Regions from separate parts of the Tindallia texcoconensis genome, predicted to be linked through region 3. Evidence: riboswitches for the same ligand, from Rfam matches in the RefSeq annotation. Region 3 holds a riboswitch; each other region holds the start of a gene.
What was found. A riboswitch is a leader RNA that binds a small molecule or an ion and turns the genes downstream of it on or off. The one in region 3 is predicted to bind thiamine pyrophosphate.
Positions count from the first base shown of each region.

Region 1: another riboswitch for thiamine pyrophosphate. It lies ahead of ACZ47N_RS09515 (YkoF family thiamine/hydroxymethylpyrimidine-binding protein); the one in region 3 lies ahead of thiW (energy coupling factor transporter S component ThiW).
Region 2: another riboswitch for thiamine pyrophosphate. It lies ahead of ACZ47N_RS11785 (ABC transporter substrate-binding protein); the one in region 3 lies ahead of thiW (energy coupling factor transporter S component ThiW).

Region 1 is NZ_AP042431.1:2,117,856-2,128,850, forward strand. It holds gene ACZ47N_RS09485 (hypothetical protein) at 999-1,955, shown strand; gene istB (IS21-like element helper ATPase IstB) at 2,296-3,021, opposite strand; gene istA (IS21 family transposase) at 3,018-4,484, opposite strand; gene ACZ47N_RS09500 (SMEK domain-containing protein) at 4,711-5,622, shown strand; gene ACZ47N_RS09505 (hypothetical protein) at 5,862-6,812, shown strand; gene ACZ47N_RS09510 (hypothetical protein) at 6,933-8,330, shown strand; TPP riboswitch at 8,581-8,687, shown strand; gene ACZ47N_RS09515 (YkoF family thiamine/hydroxymethylpyrimidine-binding protein) at 8,750-9,346, shown strand; gene ACZ47N_RS09520 (ECF transporter S component) at 9,365-9,991, shown strand; gene ACZ47N_RS09525 (ABC transporter ATP-binding protein) at 9,966-10,995, shown strand, end outside.
Region 2 is NZ_AP042431.1:2,595,673-2,606,667, reverse strand. It holds gene ACZ47N_RS11815 (GNAT family N-acetyltransferase) at 18-1,568, opposite strand; gene ACZ47N_RS11810 (class D sortase) at 1,586-2,254, opposite strand; gene ACZ47N_RS11805 (hypothetical protein) at 2,286-2,954, opposite strand; gene ACZ47N_RS11800 (HDOD domain-containing protein) at 3,086-3,934, opposite strand; gene ACZ47N_RS11795 (prolyl-tRNA synthetase associated domain-containing protein) at 4,058-4,558, opposite strand; gene pgeF (peptidoglycan editing factor PgeF) at 4,590-5,417, opposite strand; gene ACZ47N_RS11785 (ABC transporter substrate-binding protein) at 5,559-6,578, opposite strand; TPP riboswitch at 6,664-6,766, opposite strand; gene ACZ47N_RS11780 (hypothetical protein) at 7,038-7,358, shown strand; gene ACZ47N_RS11775 (mechanosensitive ion channel family protein) at 7,446-8,246, opposite strand; gene ACZ47N_RS11770 (heavy metal translocating P-type ATPase) at 8,337-10,466, opposite strand; gene ACZ47N_RS11765 (ArsR/SmtB family transcription factor) at 10,479-10,838, opposite strand; gene ACZ47N_RS11760 (peptidylprolyl isomerase) at 10,937-10,995, opposite strand, start outside.
Region 3 is NZ_AP042431.1:1,372,657-1,383,651, reverse strand. It holds gene ACZ47N_RS06390 (DUF5050 domain-containing protein) at 1-47, opposite strand, end outside; gene ACZ47N_RS06385 (DUF188 domain-containing protein) at 252-383, shown strand; gene ACZ47N_RS06380 (hypothetical protein) at 387-575, shown strand; gene ACZ47N_RS06375 (hypothetical protein) at 587-718, shown strand; gene ACZ47N_RS06370 (NAD-dependent succinate-semialdehyde dehydrogenase) at 1,448-2,893, shown strand; gene ACZ47N_RS06365 (DUF4829 domain-containing protein) at 3,041-3,463, shown strand; gene ACZ47N_RS06360 (TspO/MBR family protein) at 3,582-3,980, shown strand; gene ACZ47N_RS06355 (aminotransferase class I/II-fold pyridoxal phosphate-dependent enzyme) at 4,129-5,610, opposite strand; TPP riboswitch at 5,896-6,008, shown strand; gene thiW (energy coupling factor transporter S component ThiW) at 6,178-6,684, shown strand; gene thiD (bifunctional hydroxymethylpyrimidine kinase/phosphomethylpyrimidine kinase) at 6,681-7,502, shown strand; gene thiM (hydroxyethylthiazole kinase) at 7,489-8,313, shown strand; gene thiE (thiamine phosphate synthase) at 8,306-8,953, shown strand; gene ACZ47N_RS06330 (sodium:solute symporter family transporter) at 8,950-10,359, shown strand; gene ACZ47N_RS06325 (hypothetical protein) at 10,684-10,995, shown strand, end outside.

The DNA.
Region 1 (10,995 bases), 750 kb from region 3:
CTATAGGGGACATTGTATGCAGATGGGCAGAAAAAAATCGTATCTAAGATTAATAGCCTAAGAACACAGAGGGGACGCATTATGCGTCCCCTCTGTGTTCTTAGTCGTAATGGCTTTTACAGCAAATCAGAACGCTCATGTCAGGGTAGTCATCCACTGCATAGCAGGAGAACTTATTATTCATCCTCCATACCCTCAAGATCTTCTAAACTGATCATAAACACATTATTTTAATCCTTAGGAGTCGCGATGACTGCTACATTCTTTTCAGCCAAAACGAAGGTTAGAATTTGTTTGGAATTCATTAGGCACGCTTTCCTGTAGGATTATAATTCGAGGAAGATATGTATATCCGAAGATTTGTTAAATAATTGTTATGAGTGGGGCTGTTATCACAAGGCGACGGAAGGCTGGTCGTGCCTTGTGTTGGCTTTTGTGTTCTTGGCAAGAAAAACTCAAAAATTGGATAAAAACAGAATTTTATGTTCAAATTGATGGATTTACCAGTATAACTAAGGCATAATAGAAGTAATGGTAATACGTTCATGAAGACTAAATCCATTTTTGACTGAAGGTGACGTACTGATATTAATAAGAAGGCATCAGGGATACGTTGAGATATTTTTGTAACACATTTACGTGAAGGTTGAGCAAATCGCCAGTATCTCTATGGATTGCAAAGGAATAAGAGTTTCTGAACCATTGGATAAAGATAGGTGAGCAATAAAAGACTTAGCAAAATTCAGAGTCCGTTGGATAGGTTGTTGGAAGACTGAATTACAATGGGTTTGTATTGCTAGTGATTACAGCAAGAAGTCGATATTAGCGAACCAAGGTTCGCAAATACCTATTGAAATGGAAGGGAAAGCGAACTGAGTGGCGGGAATAAGACGTTAGGCGAAAGAATCAATTAGGTTTCTATTTATACGCAGTTTTCCATAGGAGAGAATAGTTTATTTTAAAGTATTAAAATACAATATAGGAAGAGGGAGGATAATATGAAAATTATAGATTTTAATTTTGGTAAAGAAGATAATTGTGGATGGGGACATCTAGACATTAAAGAAGAAGATTTTAAGTTTTATTATGATTTTGTAGAAGATTTTGTAAAAACTTTTGAAGAAGGTAGACATAAAAATATTTTAGTAGAAAAATTGAATAATATTATTCCTAAAATTAAAGAAAAAAATTTATTGAATGTGGATATTTTTAGTCAGTGGGCAGGTTTTTTATTTTCTGAAGGAGGTTTTTCTACAATTACAATAAATGCTAAAGTGTCTCAAGGCATTCATAATAATTTAAGTTCAGAAATAAGAAAAGATATAAGAAAAAATTATCAAGACTTTGGTAGGGATTTTATGTCTAGAAATAAAAATAGTTCAGGTCAATTTCAAGATAGATTTAGACATATTTTAAAGAAACATTACGATAAATTAGAATTATATAAATTAATAGGAGTGGATTACATAGAATTTAAGGAAGGTAAAGAGACATATAGTCTCCATTCTTTAATGTATATATTGTGTTGTGGAGCTATGATTAATGCGTATAAGATAATAAATAGTAATATAAGAGAAAAAAGAATTGATGATTTGGAACAAAAAAAATTTAAAGAAATAAGCGAACTAACTTTGAAATTTGCTATTATATTTGAACTGTTTGTTATTAATGATTCAACTATAAATAAAAATATAATTTGTAATTTGAAAAAAGTTTACAAAGAGAAAAAACAAGTTTTAGTACAAAATGAAAAAAAATACCAAACAAGCATGTCTGGATTAGCCGAAAAACATAATCTGAAATTTTCTGAAATTGAATATAATAAAGATGATTTTGAAGTATTAATGGACACTATTACTATTAAACAAATGAAGAATCCATCTCGTGAATTTGTAGAATTACTTTGTAGTATAGATTATTTTTATATTGACCATAGTCAAATAAAATATATGTAAAAATTCAATATTTAATTAATTTTTATGATATTTTACTTATCGATATAAGAAGATTTTGATTAATTATTATTGGCAGTTTCTATTGTCCGGATGTCAATAAATTTTTGAGCCATGTGCTGATTAATTTTTGAGCCACTGTGCTATTGAATAAATGAGCCAGTAAGCTTGAATTTTTTCTCTTTTGATCTTTGGCAACCAGAAATAATCAAAAAGTCCGTCGCCGAGGCTGTTAAGATGTGGTCAACGCCAAAGGCGTTTTCCAAGCAGTTGTGGGCTCTGTGGGTAACTCCTGTAAGGGAGTTATCCATAGAATCCATAACTGCGGCATCTTAATGGCCCTTCATCCCTGCTCCATTCGGTAGGAGGGGTTGTTCATGTTAATGATATGGGACCGAAAAGTGAGGCGATCGACTAAGGCAGTGATCAGGGTAGGATTTTCAAAAAGTTCGGTCCACCTTGAGAATTCCAGGTTACTGCTGATGATGACACTGCTTTTTTCCGCCCGGTCAGAAATGACCTTGAAGAGAAGTTCGGATTGATGGCGGTTAAAACTCAGATAGGACAGTTCATCAATGATTAGCAGTTCTGTTTTTTGAAGCTGTTTTTCTAATTTTTGCAGTTCCCGTTGGTCTTTCGCTTCTACTAATTGTGTGCCCAGGTTGGCAGCTGTAAAAAACTTGACCCGAAACCCAGCTTCGCAGGCTTTTAGACCAAGGGCAATGCTCAAGTGAGTTTTGCCGCCGCCTGAACTGCCGATCATAACGATGTTTTGTCGGTTTCGGATGTAATCACAGGAGGCCAGTTCGTGGATAAAGGCATCTTCCACGTGGTGCAGTCGTTTCAGATCCAGTTCATCCAGAGTTTTGAGATAGGAAAACCCGGCTGCTTTGATTCTTCTTTTCTCTTGATTGATCCGGCGGGATTCCAGTTCTTGTTTCATGATGGCCAGGAGAAAATCTTCATACCCCGGCTGGTCTGTTTGACGGAGCACTTCCTGATACCGGGAAAAACTGGGAATTCGCAATTGCTTAGCATACAGTGCGATGACTTCTTTTTTTCCTTTCATTGAGCCACCACCTGGTATTTTCGGTCATAGGCTGACAGATCCACGGGATGAACGGGGATGTCGGTAGGAAGACTTGTAATAGGTTCCATGGGTGGACTTAGCTCACTTCTGACCAGTTCAATAGTGGGTTGAATGCCTGTTGGTAGCCTATCTCGGATGGCCAGCAGGCGGTCAACACCATGATCGACACTCAGTTTTAACAGTTTGACAGTGTCTTTGGCCTCGTTGGGAAAGGTTCTACCCCAATCAAGGAGGGCGATTGCCTCGGACTTGCGAACAGGCTTTGCGTGGTATACGGACCGGGGTTTTTGTTCCAGCAGGGGCAGGTAGTGCTCCAACTGGTACAAGACATCTCCCCGCTTGTAACTTCGTTGATGGATAGCGACTTTCTCTGCCTTGTAATAGCAGATAACTTCGTTACCGTAGGCTTTGACGCTGATCTGACGATCGACCAACTTGACAGGAACGGAGTAACGGTTTCGATCAAACTGAACAGTGCTGTCATCATAGACCCTTGCGCTGGCTGTTCGACTGGTGTCAAAGGTGTAGGCCGGTAATTTGTGTAGGGCGTGGCAATCCGCTGTTGATTGTTCTCCCACGGTTTGGTTTCGGCCTTGTATTTGGTGTTGTCGGTATTCCAGGCAGCCGGTTCTAAAAAGCTGGTTAAGCTCATCGATACTGTCTACTCGTGGGATCGGAACCATCAGGTTGCGGCGAAACCAGCCCACCAGGTTTTCCACCAAGGATTTTTCGTTGCCGCTGTTAATATTGGTAAAATGCATCTCAAAGGCGTAATGGGCACCGAGTGCTTGGTAGGCAGCTTGTGGTTTAGCATGAAAGCCGAAGCCTTCTTTTACCGCAACCCGGGCGTTGTCGAAGATGACTTTACCAGGAACGCCGTTAAAGTGGGTGAAGGCATCTACGTGGCCTTCTAAAAAAGATTCCTGGTTCTGCCGATGAAAGGCTTTCACATAGATGTCTGCACTGTAACATAATCGGTAACAGAACAGTTGGATTTTGGTTTTGACGCCTTTCAGATAGATGGTAGCTTCACCCCAATCCACCTGGGCGGCTTCACCGGGATCGAATTCCAGGGGCATAAAGGCTTCTTTATACTTGGGCCTCATTTCTTTGACCATATTGCGAATGGTGGACTCGCCACCAGTGTATCCTTTTTCTTTCTTCAGGCGGTGATAAATCCTTCTCGCGGTATGGCGCTGTTTTTTCAGGCCTTCTGTTTGGTCTTGTTTCAGGCAGTTCTGAATGAACTCTCTGACTTCTTCTGTTACAACAGTGGCTGCTCGTTCATAGGATTTTCTCTCCCAGGGTACATGGTCGCCTTCACAGTATTTTTTTACCGTGTTTCTTGATATACCCAGCCTGCGGGCTATTTCACGTTGACCGATGCCTTCCTGGGTATGCATATGCCGGATTCGGCCATAAATGTCCACGTCCACGATCACACCTTTCACACTCCTGTCAATTGAATTATTTCTCTCAATTGTATCGGAGTTTGGGTTTGGTGGCTCACTTTTTCGTCAGCATTTTTGTTGTTAAGATTCGCGGAGTGGCTCACTTTTTCATCAGCACAAGAGCTGTTTTTGGCTCACTTTTAGATTAGCATACGCACTATGACATACGCTAAAGAAAATGTATCTTTCATGGTGCATATAAATAAGGAGAAGTAACATGCTTAATAGACAAAAATATCTAGATGAAATAATTGAAAAACTAAATCAAATACGTTCTGAAATAGAAAGTAAAGCAAAACTTAATTTAACTGATGGAAATATTCATTTTGAAGAATTTATATGTGGATTACTTAATATCATTTATGGCATCAATTTAAAATGTCTTAATAGAGTAAAATCAAACTTTCCTGGTATAGATTTGGGAGATGAAAAACTTGGGCTTGGTATTCAAGTGACTTCAACAAAGAAAAGCAAGAAAATTGATCATACAATTAAAACATGTATGGACAATAAATGCTACGAAAAATATCCTAATTTAAGGTTTTTTATTACAACTAGGAAACAAGGTTCTTACAGTATTGCGACAGGCTATAAAGGAACAATAAAATTTGACCCATTAGAAGACATTTGGGATTTTGATGATATTTTCAAAGAGATTCAAACAAGCGAGATTGAGATTCTTGAACATGTACATGAATATGTGATAAAAGAAGTGTATCGTGTCTCAGATGGTAATGTACAAAACAAACTTACGAGACCATTTGCAAGACTTTTATATAATGACATTAGAAGTATGATTTCTGATTTAATTCGAATCAATAAAACCAATAACATATACCAAATAAGTGCAGTAGACCGATGGGAAGAAAAATTTGCTGAGATAAGTCATTTATTGAGCCAAGATGAGGCAAGTACACTTATTACATTTTATAAAATGATTGACGAATTGAAGTCAATAATTGTAAAGTCTGAAGATTTCATGGACAGGACATATAGAATTAAACCAATTGGTCCAATAATGGATGCGAGATATTCAAAATTTGTGCGTGCTTACCACAGGACGATAGAAGATATTTTAAAATTAGAATATGTGAGATTGATAGAAAAGCTTGAACAAATCAGTAATTGAGCATTTGATTTTTTCGGGCGCACGCTGAGTTTGCAGCCTTGTACGTCATAGAACAATGTGTTTGCAAGAGGTGCGGGTGGGAAAGTGTCAAGGGAAAGATCAGCGCACCACATCTCTTCACCGGGAGCGAAGCTCCGACAAGGGGTAGGGTCAGGCGGGTCCGGTTCAGAGACGTCGCAAACACGGAGATGTTAAGTGAAAGTGGCAACATAAATTTGGAAGAAGGAGAACATAAGATAATGCAAAACATATTTGAGACCATAGCAGATGGTGACAATTATAAAGTTGTATATTTCGATATTCATGTTCTAGAACGTTACTTCAACAATCCTAAATATCATGTATTCTACTCAGGATATCGTGGATCTATTTCAATTAAAGATGAATATTTTGATGATAACACAGAGACTGAATATATTAAGAACTTTGGTCTTGCGTATGAAAAAAAGGATCGAGAAAAAAGAGCCATTGCTACATTTGCATCTGATCTTGCAAAAATATCAAAAAAAGCTCAGGGACATTGGTATTCATACTTACTAGAGAATTCTGAGGATTACTATCTTAATAATGGATTTATTAAAAATCTTATATATGGTGAGTGGGTTGAGGAGATATCAATTTTTGATGCTCTTTTAATGGAGATTCATTTTATCAACGAAATGTGTGAGAGCATTCAAATCTATAAGATGTATAAGGAAAAGTTCAAATATAATACGATGAACAAAGAGGATAGACCTATAAACTATCATATCGTTTTATTGCCAACGAGAGATAACTATTATAATTTTATTAACACTTTAGAAAAGCTTGTTGTGAATAATGTGGAACCCAAAACATTCACTCAAGATGCTTTTCTTATTAAAGGTGTTGAGAGAAAAACTAAAGAAGGGTTTAATAAAGGGACACTGGTTTTATTAAGTGAATGGCTTCAGCGAAATGTTCAATCTGATGATATAGAAAAGAAGGTAATAAAGCCGCTGAAAAAGCTTAGAAAAATCAGACAAAAACCTGCTCATCACTTATACGATAATGTGTATGACGAGCAAATTTGGATAGATCAAAAGATGTTAATGCATGATGTTTATACAGCTGTGAGAAACATTAGACTATTACTATCTAGTCATCCATTTGCTAAGGATGTTCAAATTCCTAAAACCTTATTTGAGGGTAAAAAAATAGTTCAGTACTAGAAAATATCGCCAACTTCACTTAACAGCGTATTTCCAACACAACGGGAAAGCGGTAGGATCGTTGCGTAGCAAACACAGAGGCGTTAGACGTAATTATTATCTCAGTATTGGAGGAAATTTATGGAATCAAATATTTTGATGGATAATGCAACATTAACAAGTATACAGAGAGCATTAGGTTTTATGAAGACTAAGAATGATTCTGTCTTTGATTTGGAGTTATCAAATCTGGAGAATCTATGTGAAACATTGTTATTTAACGATGATGTATTTATACCTCATGACATATATATTAGTGATTTTATAACGGAACGGAAAGCGTTGTTTAGTGATATTGGTATAAAGAATCTTGAAATAAACCCAGAGTTATTAGCTGATGTTGAAGAAATAGCATCAAGAGAGTTTTCTAGGTGGTATCTTGACTATCAAGATGATCAAGAAGGTTTATTTAATAGGATAATGAATATGATGGATATCTATATGAAATTTGTATGGAACTATCGGTCATCTGAGTATTGGTTAGTACTTAGAGCATTTCAATCTGCCGAAAAAACTAGTGAGCAAAGAATACCGATTTTTGAATCAATATTAGGTGATTCTAATAAGGGGATTTGGACACCCTATAACAAAAATAAGCATCATGCGATTTTAGATGTTTATGGTAGAGAAATGACTGAAGATAAGCTTCAAGATGGATACAATTTAATGGTGGGGCCAAAGAAAATGATGGCTGCAATTTCATGGAATGTGTATCGATCAATTTATTATAGGATAATCGCTACATTAAATGATTTAACGTACTCGCCTCATTCATTAAGGGGAATTGGCGCAGTAGTAGATGCAATAACAGCTAATGAGAAATGTGTAACAGGTGATTTGCTGAGTCAATATGGATTTCCGAAGTCGAGTAAAACAATAACTGATTCTCTGCAGGAGATAATGATTTCACAAAAGAAGGAGCTATTTAATGTTGGTGCTATATCTGGCGCAAACACTGTTGCTTTACCAGCGATGCTAGCATACGTGATAGAAAAAGCAGGCTCACGAGAAGAGTTCTTTGAAGTGTTGACAGAATTAAAACAGCATAAACGTTTGATAGATTTAAGAGCTGGATTGAGAGGGTTTGAATCTGCTGTTAAAAGTGGAGATAATAATGGTATCAGAGCATGGAATGGAGAGCTGGGTAGAGTTTCTATTGCAGTAAGGAAAGAGATAGGTATTGATGACTCTCGTTTAGAGCTAAACCCATTATCGTATATATCTGGAGGTAGTGTGAATGCCGAAGGTTTAGGTATTCCTATTCCAAAATCCTTGAATAGAATAGTAGGAAGGCCTTCGAGTTGGAAACTATGGTACAGAGAAGTTGTGTTATCAATAAGAAATGTAGCTAGAATTGGTAATAATTATGAAAAGGTTAAGTCGTGGGCTACATTTGAAGATACTGAGGGAAGTAACTGGTACTCAAAGAAAGATTATCCTATGAAGTACACCCAGACACTAGATCAAGGTATTAGCTAGTGTAGGATAATAACTACGCCTAACAAGTAAATCCACCATTAGGGGCATCTATTTTTGCATTTTATCCATTTAAGATTCAAAAAAGTTCGAGAAAGCCTGTAACGTTTTGCCTCTCGTAGTGTTTAAGGAAAAAAACATACAATAGCACTCAGCAATTGCAGAATGCAGAAAAGAAATACGGATTGGTTTCAATACAGACTGGTTCATTTGACACTCCATCGATAATAAAATATAATCAGGCTACAACTTCATGTTTTTCTAGGGGAGCCAGCAAGAGCGGCTGAGAGGATGAAAGAATCATCGACCCTTTAACCTGATCTAGGTAATACTAGCGTAGGGAAGGCAGTAGGCGTAGTTTATAAAGCCCGGTTCCTTGCCGTGGCTTTTTTTTAATGAAAAAAACAGAAAGGATGAACAAAATGAAAGAAAATCCAATGGGTTGTGGCAATTCACCGTTTTTTGGTTGTCGCTTTTCTCTGTACCCGATGACAAATCAATTTGTACCTGTTATTTTAGAGGCCATCGAAGAGATGAAACGTCCGGGAATCAAGGTGGAAACGGATGTGGTCAGTACCTGCATGACGGGTGTGGAGGTCAATGTATTTGCGGCTTTGCGAGACGGACTAGCCAGTGCGGCGGCAATAGGCCAGCATGTGGTCATGTCTACCACCTTTTCCAAAGGTTGCCCTGGTGAAGGGATGGTAAATCTGGAGGAATATGATTTTCCGGCAGATACAGACTTCTCAGCAAAAAAGGGTAGTGAGTTGGAAGTGAGTTGCCAGTTTAGCCTATACCCTTTAGGCCATGAAAATTATATGCAGATGATTAATGAAGTGGTGGACATGGTGAAAGAAGCTGGTATTTATAACGGCTCTGCTCATTTTTGTACGAATTTGGAAGGCAGCATTGAAGAGGTGTTTCGTGTGCTTGAAGAAGTGTTTGCCTATGCAACAAAGCAGGTTGGCCATGTGGTGATGACGGCAACGCTTTCCTGTAACAGTCCCAGCAAAAAATAAGGAATGGAGGATGAATAAATGTCTGTTTTACCTAAAACCCATAAATGGCAGTTAAAAGAAATAATTGTCATGAGTGCCATTGGGGTGGCTTTTGCACCTCTTTACATGGCTTGGATTCAAGTTTGGGCCATTGCTACTGGATTACTGGGGCCCATTGGGCTGGATATTGTTTTTGGATTTTGGTTTGTAGTGTCCATTATCTGTGCCCATATTTTTCGAAAGCCGGGAGCGGCTTTAATCTCCGAGTGGATTGCGGCGGTTGTTCAAATACCCCTTGGTTCGCCTTCGGGAGCATGGCTTATTTTATCCGGTTTTATTCAAGGCTTTGGCGCAGAAGTCCCTTTTTGGTTAACCAAGTATAAACGGTTTAATACAGGGATCCTGATGCTCTCGGGTGTAGGGGCTTCGATTGCCAGCTTTGCATACAATTGGTTTCGGTTTGGATATGCGGGGCTAGCTCCCGGTCTTCTGATAACCATGTTGGTGATCCGCATTATCAGTGGTGCTGTCCTTGCTGGTTTATTAGGGAAGGGAATTGCCGAAGGACTAGCGGCTACTGGTGTGTTAAACAGTTTTCCCTTAGGCAAAGAATGGCGTGAAAAAAGGAGTAAAGCGGTTCATGAAAAATATACTAAGGATTCATAATCTCTCTATCCAATATCCTTATACGGATCAGCCCACACTCTTTCAGATCTCCTTCTCGATAGCCCAAGGAGAATCCTTGCTGATTGTGGGAGCCAGCGGCTGTGGCAAGAGTTCTTTAGCCCTTGCCATAGCAGGGCTTTTTCCCAGATCTATTGAAGCGGATCAAACAGGGAGCATATATTTGAAAGATAAAGACGTTGGGGACTTGGCACCAGGAGAGGTATGTCAACAGGTAGGACTGGTTTTTCAGGATCCGGAAGCTCAGTTTTGTATGCTGACGGTGGAGGATGAAATTGCTTTTGGATTAGAAAATGCAGGCGTGTCTCCAGATATTATGGATAGCCGCATTGAAGAAGCCCTTGAAATGGTAAATCTGACAGAGCATCGCCACAACCATACCCATCGATTATCTGGAGGAATGAAACAACGGGTGGCTCTGGCCTGCGCCTTGGCCATGCATCCCCCCATCCTTATTTTAGATGAACCCACGGCTAATCTGGACCCGGCGGCGACGGAAGATTTTTTTCAGTTGTTGGAAACCTTGGTGGCGAAAAAGCAATATACGATTCTTCTGATAGAACACAAACTGGAAAAAGCTGCTACGTTGATGGATCGGGTTTTGGTCATGGACCAGGGAAAGGTGATTGCCGATGCACCGCCTCGTCATGTGTTTTCCAAGCAAAGCCAGTTGCTGATGGATATTGGTGTTTGGCAGCCCTATGCTAGTGAACTGGCTGGCATTCTGAAGCAAGATGGGATTACCATGACGCCATACCCCCTGACGGTTCCGGAGCTCATAATGGATGGGGAAAAGCATGAGGGGAAACGAAAAGCACTTTTAGAGCAGGTAGCCTATAGAAAGGATTCATCCGTTGCTGCTACCGAAGAAGGGAGTCTGCCGGCTATCGATTGCCAGCAGGTTTCCTTTCGCTATAAAACGCCTTTTCAGGAAGTGCCGGTTTTGGAAGATCTTCAATGGCGAGTTGAGCCCGGTAGTTTTGTAG
Region 2 (10,995 bases), 1.2 Mb from region 3:
GGTTATCTTTCAGTTCTTTATGTCTGAAGGTTTTCTCTGACTGGATTTGTTTCATAAACGTCTTTTCTTCGATCTTTTAGTTGGGTTACAGTCCCTGCTTTTCTATTACGCCTTAGAATTTCCAAGTCTACATCCCCTACAACAATCGTTTCAATATTGGGAGTGCACTCACCTACGATCCCATCTCGCGCAAAAGAAAAATCCGATGGTGCAAAAATACCAGATTGTGCATACTGCATATCTGCTTTCTCAACATGTGTCATATTTCCCACAGTCCCAGCAATTACAGTATATATCTGATTCTCAACAGCTCTTGCCTGGGAGCAATAGCGAACCCGTAGATAGCCCTGCCTGTCATCTGTACAAAATGGTACGAAAATAATATTGGCTCCTTTTTCCATGACAATCCTTGCCAATTCAGGAAATTGAATATCATAGCATATTAAAATCGCTACTTTTCCACGATCTGTCTCAAAGACATGGGCTTGATTACCAGGCTGAATTCCCCACCATTTTTTTTCTTCTGGAGTAATATGAATTTTATACTGTTTATCAATTTTACCATTTCGATGAAACAAGTAAGAAACATTATACACCGCACCATTTTCTTCAACAAAGTGTGATCCTCCCACAATGTTAACATTGTTTCGTACTGCAAGTTCAGAAAAAAGCATAATATAGCGTTCCGTATATTCCGCTAATCTTCGTACCTGCTTGCTAGGGACACGCTCATTCAGAAACGACAATAATTGCACTGTAAAAGACTCGGGAAAAACCACAAAATCACTTTCATAGATTGAACTGGTTTCTACATAGTACTCGCATTGACGTGCAAATTCTTCAAAAGAATCTATTCGTTTTAGAGCGTATTGGACCGCACAGATTCGCACCGGAAAAGCTCTAATAAAATGCCTTTTGCTTTTTGGTAGGTAATCCACATTGCTCCATTCCAATAAAACTGCAAAATGCAAAGATGCTTCATCGTCCTCTAGGTATTCGGAAATAATTCTTTTTACAACAAATCCATTCATAATTTGAAAAGTCAATACTGGATCATATAGTTCACGATTGACCACCTGTTGCACATATTCTCTTGGTTTTAGTTCCTTAGCATATTTGTGATAGTATGGAATGCGCCCACCAATGATCATGCTTTTCAGATTCAGTTCCTCTACTAGTTCTTTTCTAGCTTCATATAATCGTGTCCCTATTTTAAGCCTACGGTAATTTGGATGAACCATCATGGCAATCCCATATAGGTGAAGACCGTCTGGATCATGGTTGGCAATATAGCCATAATCACAGACCTCATCGAAATTATGTATATCTTCATACTGATTAAAATCTATGATCAAGCTAGAAGAAGCACCTATTATCTCCCCATCGTACTCAACGCAATGTTGCCCTTCCGGAAATACAGCGATTTGACTTTCCAAGTGACCTTTTTCCCAAGGATCCATTTTGGGAAAACAAATATGAGAAAGCGCTACAATAGCGTCTATGTCCTCTTCTCGTAAGTTCCTCACTATTAAATTTTTTTCTATTTGTTTTAAATCAATACGTTCCACGCGTCTCGCTCCTTTTATTATAATAAACTGGCACTTTCATGCGCTAAAGGAAGTACCTCCTGCAAGGAAGCAAATATAATCAATCTATGGGTAGCACGTGCAATAGGTGTGCATGTGATCAAGGTCAAAAGAGATTCTCTATTGGTACCCATGGTGATCCATATTTCAGATGCTTCCACAAATGTGATCGATTCAACTACGTACCGATAGTGATGGTTTTTGTCTTCAAAAAAAATTTCATCCCCCACTTCAATTTCATCTAAACGATTAAAATGACTTCCATACTGATACATACGATGACCAGTGATGACAAAATTCCCTTCTTGTCCTGGCAAATCGCTGCTGATCATTCGTGCCAAACTTGTATTTAAGTTTGCTGCACTTGCATTTTCAATCACTGACATGACAAGGTTAACTTTAGGGATTTTCAGTTGCCCTATCGCTTCTCCTGACTTAAATTCTGAGTTTTTACTCAGACCTTCCAACAGTGATTCATGAGGTAGACTTTCCTCTTCTTCTAATTCATCTGGATCTACATCCTCTTTCTCCATTACATCCACTTCTTCCACTTCTATTGGAACATGATGCTGCCCAGGTCCATTAAGAATTTGTATAGTAGCCACTAGGATCATAAGAAGTATTATCATGGATAAAAGAATTTTTCGCCTAGTCCATCTTTCTTTCATTCCAATTCCTCGCCCTCATTTTGATAATCTATCAATTAAATGGTAGCTGTTTAATAACCTTAATGTCCTCTGGCAACTCAAATAATGTTTGAGGAAATGGTCCTTCTATCATTTTCTCATAGGTTCTGCCATGAATTCTTCCATCCGCCATTTCCATTTCTTCTTTTAAGGGAAGACCATATTTTTTAGAAATCCATACTCGATAGATTTCTTCTTGGCCACCGTGGGTAGATTTATTTTCTAGCAAAAAAACTGATTGTCCATTATATTCTTCTTCCTTTACTGAAGAGACCCGGTCTATAAAATTTTGATCAAATCGACTTTCCGCCACCGCATAGCGACTTTCGTCTAAATCTTGAGGTAATAACTCCACATCCGCATACGTGTACGCAATTGCTTCTTTCGCTTCTGAATCAATTTGATAAAAGGTTCCTTCGCTTTGCCTAGTCAGTAAAACCATTTTTTCTCCGGTACTCGCATTGACCATTTCAACTCGTCTAGCGTAGCCCTGACTCCACACTTCCATGGTTCCCATATGATGATCCGAAAATTTAAAGGATGTTTGATAATAATATCCTTCCAAGTTCGAAGACTTATTTAATACCTGCTGCCAACTCTCAGCAAAGATAGCTTCTATCCCTCCAAAAACTCCAGCTAAGCTGGTTATCGATAAAAAAAGAAAAACTATTTTTTTAAACACTGAAGATCCCTTCTTTCAAAAGGTTTTTTATCTTTTACCATTTATACAAATCATAATACCCTATGGAAACAAATTGTTAACAACACAAAAGAGGATGCGGAAGCACCACACCCTCATCATGAAGATCTCTACTAGTTGCTAAAGGCATCGTCATCGTTTACCAAGTCAATTAATTCCGAAAGAAGTTCCTGCAACTGGTTCTCTGACACATTCATTGTTTCCATAGCCTTTGTTGAGAAAGAATATTGCAGTCCATCTGCTCCCATCTGAATTCCCATCATCATTACCATGGCATCTGCCATATGAGTAATGGCAACCAGCTTTTTGTTGATAATCGCTTGCTCTGGATCATGATGACACGCAATGGACTCTACCAATTCTTCTGGTAAATTCCATTTTTCTGCTATTTTAGCTCCAATCTGACCATGATGAAACCCGAGAATTCTTTCTTCCGCTTCCATAAACGGAATCTGCTCTTGTTCTACCGTGGCCTGTACTGTTTCCATTTCTTCTTTAAGATAATGGTCCATCACAACCTTCCCCACATCTCTTAGCAGTCCAGCGACATAAGCTTCATCTGGTTTTGGATAACGAGCTTTCTTGGCAATCAACTTAGCTGCAATTGCACAAGTTTGCGACTGGTTCCACAATGCCTCTTTTTCCATTCCATACCCAGGTAATTCTCTAGTCATCATCTTACTAACTGTCGCTGCTAGGGCAATGCTTTTAATCGCCTGAAACCCAAGGACAACTGTAGCTTGAGAAATAGTGCTGATCTTTCTAGAATAACCATAGTGGGTGGAGTTAGCAAAACGCAACACCCTCGCTGTCAGGCTCTGATCTTGAATAATTTCTTTCTCAATGTCCTGCACCGTAGATTCAGGATCCTCTGTTAACTTAATAATTCGAGTCACCGTAAGTGGAAAGGCAGGAATATCCTCTACACGGTTGACAACTTCTTGCATGGTAATTTTTTTCATTAGGATCGCTCCATCCCTAAAGTATTGTTAACCAATTCTTCATTCTTGATTTACTCTACTTTTATTGTATACCCTTAGGCCAATAGATTAAATAGTGAAGTGGTATTACTTTAGTAGGGTTAACTACAACTTCACTCTCCGATATTGATTCCCTACCCATTCCAAATAGTTAATGAGATCTACATATTTAATGGATAGTGTTGCTCGATTGTCATTAGGGTGAAATGTTATATATTCAAACTGCTCCGCTTCTTCATCAATAAGTACTAAAGTTTCGTTGTTCAAGTCATTCATTAGACCAAAAGGACTCACAGAGCCAGGCTCTACTCCCAAGTGTTTTTTCAATCTTTCAGGCGATGCAAAGCTCAGGTTTCCATAACCTAGCCTCTTTCCTATTTCCTTAATTTTAAGCGGTTTTTCATTTTCTGTAATCATTAGATAGTGTTTATTTCCTTTATAATTTCTTAAGAATAAATTTTTGCAATGCAGCCCTTCAATGCCTTCTGCATGCTTTTTCGCATCTTCTACGGTATAGGCAGGTGGGTGCTCATGATAGGTGTACTGGATTTTTAATTTTTCTAATGTTTCCATCACTTTTTGTACTTCTGGATTATTCTTTGGCATTGTTTGTCCATCCTTTCTGTTTTCATTAATGTCATGGTGCCAATTGAATCACAGCTGCTAGATTCCCTCTCTTTTCACCCATTCTCCGATGAGAAAAGAGACGTTCAGATTCACAAAAGGTGCACACCTTAGATTTCCAAATATTGTTAGCAAGCACTCCTTCGATTTGAAGAAAGTGTTCATGTACCGACTCCAAGGAGACACTCCATTGTTCTTCCTTCACTTTTTTTAGCTTTGTTACATAGTTAGGAAAGACTTTTACTTGACGGTACACATCTTCTCGAATAAAAAAACAGCATTCTCCTATTGCAGGTCCAATTCCAACTTGTATCGTAGCAGCTTCACTTCCATATACCCTTCTCATTTCTTCGATCATTTTAGAAGCCATTCCTGAAAAAGCTCCTCGCCAACCAGCATGAGCCATGCCAACGACTCTTTTTATCGGATCCACAAAATATAAAGGTGTACAATCTGCATGAAATGTCATCAATGGAATTTCTGGTACATTGGTAATAAGCCCATCGACCCCTTTATATTTTTTAGGAGCCATAATTCCTGCCCCACGATCTTGCTCTGATATCACTCGTATTTTAGTTTGATGGGTTTGGTCAGAAAGAACAAGGTCTTTCCAATTAATCCCAATCGCTTCACCAAACAACTCAAAATTTTTCCTTACACGTTTTTCTTCATCTCCACTGACAAATCCTAAGTTCATACTCTGATAACAACCTTGGCTTACACCACCGTTTCTTGTACTGAAACCGTGAATCACACCATACTCTTTATCCCATCCAGCAAATCCTCCATATTCCACTTTTCCATTTTGAAACCAGTGAAACTTGTTTTTGGTATGCTTCATTTTTTTCACCCTATCATTTATATGATTATGGCATGAACACCTATACACATTCTACCATATTTTTCCCAACAAAATAAAAAAAACATCCGAGTTTGTATTCCCGGATGTTTTATCCAAAATATATGAATAGTGGTCGCACCACTATTCTTCTGTAGGCAGAAACTCATTGGTAAACGCATTTTCTATCTCCAGGTGCTGATTTAGCAGCTCTTGTTCATACATCCAGTCCGCATAATTCTTCCAGATTTCTGGTTTCATTTCCCCCCACCTACTAGCATCCGCCTGATATTCCGACGCCAAAAAAATTTGACTTGCTACGACCATTTTTTCATCCATTTCAGGTACCTGCACCAATAAGTGCTGTGCTGCTTCCTCGGGGTTTTCAATCGCAAATTCATAGCCTTTAGAAACAGCTCTCAGGAAACGTCGTACCAATTCTGGGTTTTCTTCCAATAAATCTTCATTGGATACAATCACCGGTGTGTAAAAATTCAGAGCCGGCTCGTAATCCTGTAAGCGAATAAAATTAATCTCATACCCTCTCTGTTCCGCTGCAACGCCATCCCATCCATAATAAATCCAACTAAAATCAACATGATTCTCTACCCCATCAAAAAAATCGGAAGTCCCTATATTTACAAAGCCCACCTGTTCAATATCTCCACCATCTTTGTCCATTAAGGCTCTAATCATTGATTCCTCCACTGGAGAGCCCCAGCCACCGTAATCTCTTCCTTCGAAATCACGAGGTCGCTCAATCCCTTTTTCTGCTGGTGAAGCAAACCCAGAAGTATTGTTTTGAATAATAGCTGCTATGGCCTTAACAGGCAAGGGAATTTCCGCCGTTCTTGCATAGGTTATTTCTTCTTGATAACTGATTCCAAACTCACCCTGTCCAGCTCCTATCAAGTCTACCGTGCCACCTTGACTAGGTTGGATGATGTCGACCTGGATTCCTTCTTCAGCAAAGAGTCCCAGCTCTAAAGCTGTATAAATGCCTGTATGATTAGTGTTTGGAACCCAATCTAAGACCACGGTTACGTTCTCCATTTCCTTTACATCCTGTACTTCATCGACCTCTGCTCCATTGTTTCCGCAGGCGGTAACTAATAATGTCAAACATACAAACCCTACTACTGCTAATGCTCTTCTTTTTATCATCTGACCTCTCCTCCTAAGATTTTTCGAGGCCTGATCTTACCACGGAAATAAAATAGCCTGCCACCTAGGGGATGACAGACCATTGTTTAAAACGACGATGATCCCTCCGCTGGCATTATCCAGATCAGGTTTCGGGTCGGAAATACTTCCCTCTCAGCCAGAATAATCTAGCTCCCCGTTGATTTAACGTCTTCATTATATTCTTCTCCATTATGTCTGTCAAGCATACCAGTGGTTTAACTTGCTACCGAATAAAATAACGAATCCATAGATATCACAATTGGTTTTAACATCAGGATTATTCTCTTGATTATTTTAAAGAAATCAGATATGATTTAACTATAATGCGAATAAAATAGGGTATCAAAACAATAGAAGGTATCAAGCTTTGGCATACTTTTGAACCAAGGCTTTTACTATATACCAGTCCATGGAATTTTGGTACAGGAGGTGTAATCAATGGATACATTTATATATTCTCTCATTCGAATAACGCTGATGGTTTTAATCTTCAGAGGCGTCATACGTCTAATGGGCGGAGGTGGTTTTGCAACTCGTTCTTTTAAAAAGCCTAAGCCACAGTCCACTTCCCCATCTTCAGCCGAGAGCTCAGAAGCTTCAGAGAAGAAACCAGATCCACCTAAAATGGTGGAGGACGAAGTTACCAAAGAACCAATTGAAGAAAGCAGAGCATACATTTTGGTTGATGACGAAGGGAATCGTCGTTACTTTGCTGAATGGGATTCACGACAACTTTATATTCAATCAAAACTAGGCTAAACTTATTCACCAAACCATAAAAGACCTTTCACTAACTCGAAAGGTCTTTTATGATTTCAACAAATCTAGTGTGGATCTATTGTTTCCTCACTCTTCTCTATGCTGCATATGCACATCCATTTGAGGATAAGGAATATTGATACCTTCTGCGTCAAAAGACACTTTTACTTGTTCCATCATATCAAAATATATGGTCCAATAATCTTGTGCCTGACACCAGACTCGAAAATAAAACACAATAGCACTGTCTCCATGTTCTCCTAAAACAATCATAGGTTCTGGATCTTTCATCACTAGAGGGTGTTCTTCTGCAATCCTTCCTAGGACTTTCTTCACTTTTTGAACATCATCTCCGTAACCAACACCAAACTTAAAATCTACTCTTCTAGTGTCGTAAGAGGAATAATTAATAGCGCTACTGTTGGACAAATTCGCGTTAGGAATAATAATTCTTCGGTTATCTGGTGTATTCAATATGGTATAAAAAACCTGAATTTCCTTAACAGTCCCACCAAAACCAGCGGCTTCTATATAATCACCAACCTTAAATGGTCGTAGAATCAGTATCAGCACACCACCCGCAAAGTTAGCAAGACTTCCTTGTAAGGCCAGACCCACAGCAAAACTCATAGCACCCAGAACCGCTATAAAAGAAGTCATTTCCGCACCTATCATAGAAGCGATACTGATTACCAACAATATTTGTAAAACGATTCGAATCATTGGAATCAGAAAAGATTTAAGAGATTGATCCATTTCAGACTTTTCCAATTTCAATAAGATTATCGTTGTTATTTTTTTAATCAGCCTTAGTCCTACGATCAAAAATATACTGGCCAACACAAGTCTTCCTGCAAAAGCAGATACCATTTCTATTGCATAATTCATTTTCTCACTCCCTTTACTCTTATGATGGATTTTTTCATAGTATCCAATTAGTATGCAATAAACATACCCAAATTTGCATCTCATAAACTTTTAGGAACGCATGACTCGCATTGCGTTAAAAATAGCTAATAAGGCTACGCCTACATCTGCAAAGACAGCTTCCCAAATGGTGGCCATTCCTAAGGCTCCCATTACCATAACAATAGCTTTGATACCTAATGCTGCCATAATGTTCTGCCATACAATGGCATGTGTCTTACCAGCAATTTGAAGGGCATCCAGAATACTAGAAGGAGTGTCTTTCATAATCACGATATCCGAAGCCTCTATCGCTGCATCTGACCCTAAACCACCCATAGAAACCCCAATATCCGCTCTGGCTAATACCGGTGCATCGTTCACTCCATCTCCTACCACCATAACTTTTCCTTTACCCGTTGACTCGCTCATTATTCTTTCTGTTATTTTCATTTTGTCATCTGGTAATAAATCAGCATATACTTCCTCGATGCCTATGGAATGTGCTATTTGATCCGCTATGGCTTTTTGATCGCCGGTTAGCATGATCAAGCGTTTTATACCCGCTTCTTTTAGCCCACGAATCGTTTCTTCCGCATCTGATTTCACTTGATCTCGAATGACAACATACCCTGCATACCTACTATTGATCGCAATGTGAATCACAGTTCCTGGTTGCGTGTACTCCTTTACAGAAATATGGTGTTGTTTCAAAAATCCACTTTTCCCGAGTATTATTTTTTCTCCTGAAATCCTAGCCATAATACCTCCACCAGGTATTTCTTTATGGTCTTCAATGATCTTTTCGTCCATATTCTCCCCATAGTATCTTCGAATTGATTCTGCAATCGGATGATTCGAGTAAAACTCTGCAAGGGCCATTTTTTTAAGAACTTCTTTTTCATCAAATCCATCAGCCACATAGATTTCATCTACTTGAAAAGCACCTTCTGTCAGGGTACCTGTTTTATCAAAAATAACCGTCTTTACATCATTCAATGCTTCTAGGTAGTTTCCACCTTTCACTAGTATGCCTTTCCTAGATGCACCACCTATTCCACCAAAGAATCCCAAGGGAATAGAAATCACTAAAGCACAAGGACAAGAGATCACTAGAAAAATGAGCGCCCTATAAATCCACTCATGAAAATTGGCTTCTTGAATCAGAACCGGTGGAACCAAAGCAATAAAAGCAGCAATCCCCACTACAACGGGTGTATAATAACGGGCAAAGCGAGTGATAAACTGTTCTGTTTTCGCTTTTTTAGCACTGGCATTCTCAACTAATTCCAAAATTTTAGATACTGTGGAGTCACTATATTTTTTATCCACTTCTATAGTTAATAAACCAGTTTGATTAATGGAACCACTCATTACAAGACTTTCAACCATAACCTCTCTAGGCATAGATTCTCCTGTTAAAGCAGAAGTGTCCACCATGCTGTTGCCTAATACCACATGTCCATCCAACGGTATTTTTTCGCCTGGCTTCACTATAATCTGCTGACCTACTTCTACTTCCCCTGGGTTTACTGTATGAATGCCTTGTTCAGACACTACGCTAGCATATTCTGGCTTTATGTTCATTAGAGAGGCAATGGATTTCCGCGATTGATTAATGGCTTTACCCTGAAAGTACTCTCCCACTTGATAGAAAAGCATCACAGCAACCCCCTCAGGATATTCTCCAATGGCGAAGGCTCCTAAGGTTGCTATGCTCATTAAAAAATTTTCGTCAAACACTTTGCCTTTCAATAGATTTTTACCGGCTTTTTTCAATACAGCAGACCCAGCTGCCAAATAGGCCATCAAGTATACTCCAAAATCCATAAAAGGAGGCATTTCTAAGACCCAGGGTACTATTAACAAGACTCCGCTAAGAAGAATCACTCTGATAGATTTATTTTCATCTAGTGCATGATCGTGTTCATCCACCACCTCATTATGATTCAAATTCACAGATTCTTCTACTTCAACAATTTTTACATCCTCTTCAATCTCTCTCGTAATTCTATCAATATGATTCTTTAATCTATCTGTATTCGTCGATGTTTCAACTTCAATTTTTAGCTTTTGTAATACAAAATCCAAGTGAACGCTAATTATTTCATCAAGCCTTCCAATTTCATTCTCAATTTTGGCCGCACAATCTGCGCATCCTAAGTTCCATAACTGATATTCTTTTTTTATGCTTTTTTTCATATGTCTCAACTCCTATTTTGTCTCTTTTATATGTTCTAATCCTTGAGAAAAAACATGCTGTATATGATCATCATCCAAGGAATAGTACATCACTTTTCCATCCCTACGATTTTTAACAACCCTTGCCTGACGTAATACCTTAAGCTGATGGGATACTGCTGACTGGCTCATATTCATAAGATAAGACAAATCACACACACACATTTCTTGAATCCCTAAGGCAAATAAAAGTTTAACTCTAGTGGGGTCTGCAAATACTTTGTAGAAGTTCGCCAACTCTCCTGCGTCCTCTTGAGAAATCATACGGTCTTTAACTTGCTTAACCAATTCATGGTGAATAATGGTTACCGCACATCGATTAGCTTCACTCATTCTCATCTCCCTTTCGTATGAATATCTGTTCATATGTTCAGTTATAGTATAAAATAAAAACCTGATTCCGTCAAGGACCAGGTTTTTATTTTATACTATTATTCTACCGTCACTTTTATCATTTTATCACCAGCTACAATTTGATCAACCACCTCTA
Region 3 (10,995 bases):
ACAGGGATGGCAATAAGAAGTGTCTTTATATATTTTTTCAGCATCATAGGTTCCTTTCCTTGGGTTATGAAGGTGTTATGGAAACAATCTAACTTTATGTTAACGGGTTCACATATATTCTAACAGAGGAACCGGTTTTTCGAAAGGAGCTAAAGTTCCATTTGTTTATACGATTACAGAGTTTATTCCAAAGATCCAATATGATATGCTGACTGGAAGGAGAGGTGAGGGATGATTCCAATATTGACGGCATGCTTTCCAGCAGGCATATCAATCGAAAACTGAGGAATAAAGGAATCTATGCATCCAAATCGAAGAAACGGGACAAAGATCAGGATAAAGACTTTGAAAGAGCGCTGCGACGCCTATTGAAGGAGGAATAAACCTTGAAGAAGCTGGTACACTTTTTACTGGTAGCGGTATTTTTTTACGTATACATAAGGATGTTTATTTTCATGAACATCAGTTTGAATTCTTCTGAGGCTATCTTAGTTGGCAGCCTGATCGTATTGCTTATTTCTTTTATCCTTGCGCTGATCACTGCCGACAGCATTGTTCGCATCCTTAAACAGTGAGGATGGCTATTGTGTTTTCACTTACGAAAGGGCTTGCGTTAAAGAACAAAGAGGATGAAGCAGCTGATAAAAGCATTATCATGGCAGGAATCGCACTAGCCATTATATTGGCTGGTGTAACCGGGCCATTGATGTATGCTTAGATGCTTCTAGTTACAGCAATGGTAGAGTTTAAATGCGCTTTGTTGCATTAAACATACCAATAATGCATAATACATGTGCAAAATACACACATAAGATTTTAATAAAGAGCACATTATTACTGAAAGGGGAATCCTTTTAGGAGCACCCATCCAAAGTGAAATCCGGCAAGACCATTCGATCGAAAAGCCTGCTCAGCTATATTGAAAAATACAAACCCGAAAAAGCTTATCGTTTCTCATCATCGCTTCGGGACGGTGGGGAAAGAATAACAGACATACCTCTTCCGTTAGTTTGGACAATTTTATCCGATGAATACCACCACTAAGAAGATCTCTTCTTCGAAAATTGTTGATGGTGCAAAAAATCGTTTCCCCTCCCTCCTTTGAAGCGACTGGAGAAAAATAGTAGAAAGCACACAGTGTATAGGCAATCATTGTGTGTTTTTTTGTGAAAAAAATATCTTCGAAGAAATATAAGTAGATAATAAATGGTGGATTTATCATGTCCTACAGATCAAAAAAGTTACAATAGACTAACTCTATGAAGCAAAGGCTGCTATGTTGGCGCTTCAACATTAAAACTTGGACCCTGCCACCCTCCTACCACATCCGCATCAGAAACGAGGCTGTGTTTACGGTTATCATTCGATGGGTAGCGTATTTATAGATGTTTTTAAGTCCAATTCATGCAAGTGAATGATGAGTTTAAACACAGGAGGGTTTATGGAGATGAGAATGGAAAAACTATATATTAACGGACAATGGAAAGATGCGGCTTCGGGAGAAAGCTTTGATGTACTCAATCCGGCCGATGGAAGCCTGGTCGGTAAAATGGCAGCTGCCGGAAAGGAAGAAGTACTTGAGGCCATTGATACTGCGAATCAGGCTTTTGAAGAATGGTCCAACCTGCCGGCCCATGTGCGGGCAGATTATATGAAAAAATGGCATAAACTGCTTCTGGAAAAGGAAGAAACCATCGCCAGCACTCTGACGGCGGAACAAGGAAAACCACTGGCCGAGGCACTGGGAGAAGTGAGGTCTGCTGCCAGCTTTGTGGAATGGTATGCGGAGGAAGCGAAACGTGTATATGGGGAAACCATCCCAGCCAGTTCAAGCCGAAAACGTATTATGGTTCTCAAACAGCCGGTAGGAGTTACAGCGGCCATTACACCTTGGAACTTTCCGGCTTCCATGGTAACGCGAAAAATTGCACCAGCTATTGCTGCCGGGTGCCCGGTGATCCTGAAACCAGCAAAACAGACTCCTTTTTCTGCCGTTGAAATCATCAAGCTGGCCCATGAAGCCGGCATACCAAAAGGAGTCATCTCCTTACTGGCAGGTCCGCCGGAAATCATTGGTGACACTTTGTTGGAAGATAACAGAGTTCGGAAAATAACCTTTACTGGATCAACTGATGTAGGAAAAATGCTGATAAAGAAATCAGCGGATACGGTTAAGCACCTATCCATGGAACTTGGAGGCCATGCACCGTACATTGTGTTTGATGATGGGGATTTAGACAAAGCGGTAAAAGAACTTATGGGAGCAAAAATCAGAAACTGCGGACAGGTTTGTATCGCTACCAACCGATTATATGTGCAGGAATCCGTCGAGAAAGAATTTGTCCAAAAAATCAGTGAGAAATTTTCTGCCATTAAGATGGGTGACGGGTTTGAAGAAGGCACTCAAATGGGACCGCTGATTGATGGAAATGCCTATCAAAAAGTACAGGAGCAGGTGGAAGATGCTCTCTCAAAAGGGGCAACACTTATAACCGGTGGAGAAGGGTTTCATAAAGGCAATCATGATCAGGCAGGCTACTATTATAAGCCCACCGTTCTCGTGGATATAACAGAGGACATGAGAATTATGAAGGAGGAAACCTTTGGTCCTGTGCTGCCAATTCAACGCTTTTCAACGGAAGAGGAGGCTCTGGAACTGGCAAATAAATCACGTTTTGGTCTTGCTTCCTACGTTTTCACCGAATCACTCAGCAGAGGTATTCGGGTTTCTGAAAAATTGGAGTATGGCATTGTGGGCCTTAATGATGGTGGTCCGGCAACGGTGCAGGCGCCTTTTGGAGGCTTTAAGGAAAGTGGCCTTGGAAGAGAAGGAGGACATTTCGGGATTGAAAGCTTTCTGGAGATTAAATATATCTCCATTGGCATAAAATAACCAAGGACAGAGGATCAGTGGGAGGGGCTGGGCTCAGTGAGAGTGGGCTCAGTGGGGTAGGCTCAGTGGGGCCGGGGGCAACTCGCCCTCTCAACACGTCCTCCTTAAGCTTTCAAAATAAAGAAGAATATTGGAGGAAACCTTTAAATGAAAAGAGTGATATGGTGCAGCTATATAATCTTATTAAGTCTCATCTTAATGTCTTGTAGCCAAGCGGATAAAGATGTTGTTTTGGTTGGAGAGTCAGAACAATTCAGTGACAAAGAAATTAATCAGGCAATTGAATGTGTGAAGGAAAAATTTAAAGATTTCAATGGATGCGAACTTACGGATATTTGGTACGATGAAGAAAGATCTAATTCATTTATCGAGACTTATATGAACTATGGGCGTGGATCAATTAATGGTGTAAGTCCTGACAATGTAATGGTATTACTATCAAACTTTACGGTGGATGAGTCCAGTAGTGATGGAAGTCTTGAACCAAATTCAACCTATACAGACTGGATGTGGATATTAAATAGAGAGAGTAACACGAGTGATTGGACAGTAGATGATTGGGGATACTAGTTTATGCAAGGTATAAGGATCTACCGCGTATTCAGTGAGAGCATATTTTCATGAAGGTAAGAAGCGGATGAAAGGATGAAAAAAGGGTTGTTGAAACGGATGGTTAGGGGGAGCTGTGTTGAATAATTCATATAACATTTACCAGGAACTGGCCAAACCACCTTTATCTCCACCGGGTTGGATCTTTGGACCCGTTTGGACCGTATTATATGCGATGATGGGAATTGCCTGTTTTAGGGTGCTGTCCAAGGGTTTGGGTAGGCCTGAAGTCCAGAGAGCAGCCTTGGCATTTGTTCTTCAGCTTGCATTGAATTTCCTGTGGCCCTACCTGTATTTTACCTTAGGGCTTCGAGGCGTGGCAGCAATAGAAATTCTGGTATTGTGGCTGGCCATCGGTTTGTGTACCTGGCTTTTTTTCCGAATAGACGCTTTGGCTGGATGGCTAATGGTGCCCTACCTGTTATGGGTCACATTTGCCACTTATTTGAATATAGCAACCTGGTATCTGAATGCATAAGCAGGACGGATTCCTAGGTACAAAAAATGCTAAAACAGGCGCTAGGATGATGATAGGATCAATTCCAGTAGTGCTGGTCGATAGGGATTCTACAAGAGGGAGATAAGCGGTGCTACGTCTCTGGATAAGAATCCTGTTTATAAGAATCTTATTGATGTGAGGCTTGGACGATTCGAATATGTCGGACCCTTGGGTCTTCCGTTCCCTGAATCCATAGACCAGCTTCTCGCTGGGTTTCAATGTAGCGTACCAGCTCTTCAGAAATAAGCTCTCCTGGGCAGAGGAGAGGAATACCAGGAGGGTATACCATTAAGAACTCTGCGCTGATGTGATGGATACTTTCCCATAAGGGAAGCAAATGCGTATCGCAGTGCATGGCTTCTCTTGGTGAGAGCTTTTGCAAAGGGAGCGGTGGCAGGATGACATTATCTGTTTCAGAATAGGAGAGAATCGGGCTTTGACCATAGCCTTTACGGATAGATTGAAGGGCGCTAATCAGTGAATCCACCTGCTCCTGCGTATTACCAATGGAAAGCGTACATAAAACATTGTAAAGATCCGATAATTCTGGCTGAATATGGTATTCTTTGGAAAGAATTTCCTCTAACTGATGACCAGAGATTCCAAGATTGCGGCAGGTAATGGTTAACTTGGCTGGATCCAAACCATAGAACCCTGGACTTCCAAGGTTTTCGGCACCAAAACAGTGAAAGCCGTCGATGGCATTAATACGTTCTCGGGCTTGGTGGGATAGGAACTGTATCCTTTCCAGCAATTGAAATCCTTCTGTCATCATTTGGCGGCGGGCTACGTCTAAAGAAGCCAGTAAAATATAAGAAGGACTGGTGGTGTGCAGTAGGTTTAAGGCTGCTTGAACCTTTCGATGATCCACCCTCTCTCCCTGTACATGAAGCATGGAGCTTTGGGTCAGGGAACCAATGATTTTATGGGTACTCTGGGCACAGATATCCGCCCCTGCCTCCATGGCTGACATGGGAAGATCCTTGTGAAAGGATAGGTGAGGGCCGTGGGCTTCGTCCACCATAAGGGGGATGTTATGTTGGTGAACCAGTTTTGCAATGGCTTTTAGATCTGCTGCAACACCGAAGTAGGTGGGATTAATGACGAGCACTCCCCGGGCATCTGGATGGTCTTGTAGTGCTTTTTCAACGGTTGCTGGGATTACATTCAGTGCTGTACCAGTCAAAGAGTCGATCTCAGGATGGATATAAATCGGTAGAGCGCCCACAAGAGCAAGGCCTGTGGTGACAGACTTATGAACGTTTCTTGGAAGGATGATCTTATCGCCTTCCCTGAGCACGCTGAGCACCATGGCATGAAGGGCTCCAGAAGTTCCATGGACGCAAAAGAAAGTATGCGTTGCCTGAAATGCATCTGCCGCTAATTTCTGAGCTTCGGCGATGCAACCGGAAGGATGATGGAGGCTGTCTACCTGCTCAAAAACCGTGACATCAATGGCCATGGCGTTGGTACCGATAAATTCTCGAAAGGCTTGGTCCATGCCGACTCCTTTTTTATGGCCAGGTACGTGAAAAGGAATGGTTTCGTTGTTAACATAGGTTAACAGTGCCTCAAAAAGAGGTGCTCTTTGATGATTTAGAGGGATCATTTTATTCACTCCTGCCCTTTAAGGTTAAAGTAAGACCTGTATAGAACCACTATAAACTTTTTTAGAGGTGGGTGCAAACTTCTTGTGTTAATTGAGTGTAAACTTCTTGCATCAACCCCTTGTGCACGTTTTTAGGATCAAAGGCATGGATAGGCTTAGGAATCATGGATAGGCTTAGGAATAGGGATTAAGATTTTTTACTGAAGTTTTAAAGAATGAACCTTAGAAAATATCGTTGTCAAAGGCTAAAAGGTGTGCTATGATGACTTTGAAAACTAAATGGAAAGTAAACACTGGGAGTGTCGGTTAGGCCGACTGAGAGGAAGACCCGTTTCAAGTCTTCGATCCCTGCACCTGATCTGGGTAATGCCAGCGTAGGAAAGTGCTTTGCAGAGAGACTAGACTCTTTTTGTATCTTGAGAGCATTGCCTACGGGTGATGCTCTTTTTATGTTGATATAGGAAAGTATATATTCAACGGACCTGCTGGATCACTGGGGTGTGAGCCTGCTATTTAGAACGTAGGATAAATGAAAAAAATTTAGGATGGATGAAAGGAGGAAAAGAAATGAATGTTCGAAAACTAACCATGGCCTCACTTTTAATGGCCCTGGGAGTGGTGACGGCCCATATGGTTTCTATCCCGGTGGGCGTTGCAAAAGCATTTCCCATGCAACACGCTATTAATGTAGTGGCGGCGGTGACCCTTGGAACACCCATGGCTGTTCTGGTTGCTTTTATGATTTCTCTTATTCGAAATATCCTGGGAACCGGATCTTTGCTGGCTTTTCCAGGAAGCATTTTTGGAGCATGGATGGCAGGTTTTTTCTTCAGCAAAACAGGTAAGATGCATTTTTCCATGGCAGGAGAAGTTTTGGGCACTTCCTTCCTGGGGGCACTGGGAGCCTTTCCCTTGGCCAAATATTTAATGGGTTTTGAAGGTGCAGTACTTTTCTTTGTGGTGCCCTTTGGCATCAGTTCCTTTAGTGGTGCCATTATTGGATTAATGGTGCTCAGCGTACTTTATAAAAGCAAAGCAACGAGGCAATTACTAGAAGGAGGTTCCTTGTCATGAAAAATCTACTAACCATAGCAGGGTCTGATAGTTCCGGGGGAGCGGGTATACAGGCAGATCTAAAAACCTTTAGTGCCCATGGAACCTTTGGGATGAGCGTTATTACAGCGGTGACAGCTCAAAGCACCCGCGGCGTTTTTGGTGTCCAAGATATACAGCCGGAAATAATTGAAAAACAGTTGGAGGTTCTTTTCGACGATATTCAAGTGCATGGGATCAAAATAGGCATGGTCTCCAATACAGAAACCATTGGAAGCATCCATCGTTTTTTAAGAAAGCATCCTGAGATACCCCTGGTGTTGGATCCGGTGATGGTTTCAAAAAGTGGCTACCATCTCTTGGAAAAGGATGCTCAACAAGCATTGATCAAACAGCTAATTCCGTTGGCAACTGTTGTAACGCCTAATATACCAGAAGCAGAAGTCATCCTTGGAAAAACCATCACAACTCCTGAAGAGATGAAAATTGCAGGGAAAGCCATTCATCAGATGGGAGCACAATATGTGCTGATGAAAGGTGGTCATCTAATGGGAGGCGATTCAACGGATCTCCTTTATGACGGGGAACACTGGCATGAACATCCACATCATCGCATCACAACAAAAAACACCCACGGAACCGGTTGCACCTTGTCTGCTTCCCTTGCAGCCAATTTGGGAAAAGGAATTTCAATGCTGGAAGCCGTAAGGATGTCCAAGGCATACATCAGTAAAGCCATCGAAGAATCATTTTCCATTGGCCATGGACCGGGACCAGTGCATCACTTTCACGAATACTATGACCAAGAGGGGAGGAGACGGATTGATGAAAAAAATTGATTTTCAAAAGACATTTCAACAACTGGAAGAAACCACTCCCCTAGTTCATCATATCACCAACTATGTGACGGCAAATGATTGTGCAAACTGTACGCTGGCTCTTGGTGGAAGCCCTGTTATGGCGGATGATCCAGAAGAAGTGGAAGAAATGGTGTCTATGGCCTCGGCCTTGGTGATTAATCTGGGCACCTTAAATCAAAGAAGCCTTGACTCTATGAGGTTGGCAGGAAGCAAAGCCAATGAAAAAGGGATCCCGGTGATCTTGGATCCGGTGGGAGCCGGCGCCACTTCATTGCGTACCAAAACCGCAAAAGAGCTCTTGGAGACGATTTCTTTTGGCTTTGTTCGGGGCAATGCTTCAGAGATAAAGTGCCTGGTGGAAGGGAATGGAAAAACCAGAGGGGTGGATGCTGCTGACAATGAGAATCTGGATCTCAGTAAACTGGCCATGGCCATGGCCAAGGAATACAAGGTTTCCGTAGGAATCACCGGCGTCATGGATGTGGTGTCCGATGGAAAATCAGTTTACCAACTCTCCAACGGTCACCCCCTTCTTACAAAAATCACCGGAAGCGGATGCATGACCACGGCCATCATTGGGCTGTATTTGGGAGCCCAAAGGTCTCCAGTGGAAGCAGGAATTATGGGGATTTCCACCATGGCGGTTGCTGGCCAACTGGCCTTTGAAGATCTGGCTGCAGGAGAAGGGATGGGAAGCTATCGGGTGAAGCTGATGGATCATCTGGGCAGGATCTCCGCCGATATTTTGGAGAAACGAATCCGCATCAAAGAGGAGGTTCACTATGGATAAGCAGGGGTTTAACTACCAGCTTTATTTAGTGACAGATGAAGGCATCTTAGAAAGGCGTGACTTTTTAAAAACGCTGGAAGAAACCTTGAAGGGCGGAGTGAGCCTGGTTCAGCTTCGGGAAAAAAATCTTTCTGCCAAGGACTTTTATCAGCGTGGGGTTGAGGTGCATCGGTTGACCCAAGAGTATGAGGTACCACTTATCATTAACGATCGGCTTGATATTGCCCTCGCTATTGGTGCCGAGGGGGTGCATTTAGGGCAACAGGATTTGCCGGTTTCAGCAGCTAGAAAGATAACTGGCCCTAAGATGCTCATTGGTGTTTCGGCTGCAACGCTGGAAGAGGCTGTTGGTGCAGAAAGAGAAGGAGCAGATTATGTCGGGGTTGGAGCCTTGTACCCAACCGGCACCAAAACCAATACTCGTCCGGTAACCCTTGAAAAACTCAAAATCATTAAAAAAACTGTGGGACTTCCAGTGGTTGCCATTGGAGGGATCAACAAAGAGAACCTCCCCTCTGTCATGGAGCAAGGCGTGGATGGTGTGGCAGTGGTATCAGCGGTTTTAAAAACAGCATCTCCCCAAAAAGCAGCGGAAACGCTCAACCAAATCATAGGGGAAACAAGGAGGAAACAAAGATGATCTCATCAGGACTTGTGAGTATTTTATTGGTTTTAACGGTTGTTTTGTTCACCAGCCTTGGCATAGCCTATAGCAAGGGGCTAATCAGAAGCAATGATGATTTTTTCACGGCTCGAAATTCTGCGGGAGTCGGGTTTTTATCTACTACTTTTATGGCATCTTTTTTAGGGGTATTCATCCTCTTTACACCACCGGAAGCTGGATCCATTGGAGGCATCAGTGCCGTGGTGTTTTATGCCCTGGGTTTGGGAAGTTTATACCTTGCCTTTATCCTGCTGGGTCCCAGGGTCAGAACCTTTCTCCCTGAAGGGAGCACCCTGAACGATTATGTAAAAAAGAGATATGGGAAAAAAATGTTTTTTTTGACGGTAAGCATATCGCTTTTTTATATGTTTGTGCACTTAATTGCAGAATTGACGGCCATCGCCTTGGTAGCCCGTGAAATTGCTGGAATCCCAATGCTTTTTACAGCCCTGATGGTGGGCATCAGTGCCCTGATCTATACATCCTATGGTGGCTTAAGAGCATCTATGTTTACGGATACCATTCAGATGGGTTTAGTGATTCTGCTTTTGGGAGTAACGGGTTTCGGCATTGTTCAGTATGTGGGATCGCCGGTAGAAATCATGAAACGCACACAGGAAATGACCCCTCATCTGATGGATTTTGGAAATCCGGGAGGCATCGAATTTGGTCTGACCCTCATGATTGCAGTTTTGGTGGCGAATTTATTTCATCAAGGTTATTGGCAACGGGTGTATGCAGGGAAAGATGATAGCAGTCTGCGAAAAGCCCTGATTATTTCCTCGGTGTTAGCCGTTCCCATTATGCTTTTTACCGGATTTCTTGGCATTGCATCCAGCGGCCTTGGATACTCGGAGCATCCTTCTGTGGCCATGTTTTCAATGATATACACTACTTTTCCAACCGCATTAATCGTATTTGTCTTTATTCTGGCGCTGGTGCTGGTTATGAGTACGGTAGATACGCTTTTGAATGCTTTGGTGACCAGTTTTTCCATCGACCTTTACAGTTCCAATGGAGTAGGAGCAAAACAAGGAAACCTGCGCTGGGTCAAATGGATTGGTCTGATCATTATCCTTCCAGGTGCCTGGATTGCTTCCAAAGGTTTCAGTGTGTTGTATCTATTTCTGTTAGCCGATCTACTCTGTGCCGGATTGGTTTTCCCGCTGTTTTATGGTCTGTTTCAGCCAAAATTGACGGAAAAAACAGCCTTAATTGCTTCGATTCTGGGAATGGCATCTGGCGTGCCTTTCTTTCTTAAAGGACAGTTGCTGATTAGTTTTGTAACACCAATTGTTGTTTCGGTTTTGTTGGTTTGCGTAGGCTTGTACAGTCCAGTGATGAAGCAGCGTTTCTTCCCTAGCCTTTTTGATAATAGATGAATAAGGTGAACTTGTCTGATTAAAACGGGACGCGAGAAACGTCCCCTTGTCCTACCCTTGTCCTGAAACGGAGTTTAAGTGGTTAAATTGCAACCACTGTAGTAAAATTAAAAGCATAAATGTTTTATCATTTTAGAAGAATATTTTATTGATCCTATTAGATAACAAGGGGTTAGATTTGATTTGGATAATCAATTGTGTGGGAAAAAACAAAATGAGTATTTAAATAATAGGCACATAGAGGTAAAAGATTATGTTAAAAAGAAGTTTGAATCCATTGATAAAATGGATGAGTATGAGTTTAAATTTTTGGTTTTATTTTAATTGATTGAACGTTTCGCGCAGGAGTGGGCACATTATCCTACAGATAAATCTGAAGATGTATTTTGTGATTTTATTTTGGAACATAATAGTAGTTACAATTGGTTAGAAGAAATTAACCCAGTGACATTATGTTATGATTTTAAATGGGATGGATGCGAAGAAATTGATTTATCGGTGCTAGAAGATGGCTATATTTATACATCCGTTAGCATTAAAAAGATTTTAGATATTGATGGTACTAATTTTGATAAAATAAAGACAAAAAAACATCGTTATGTGAATCAAATATATAAAATGAGAAATAAGTTATCA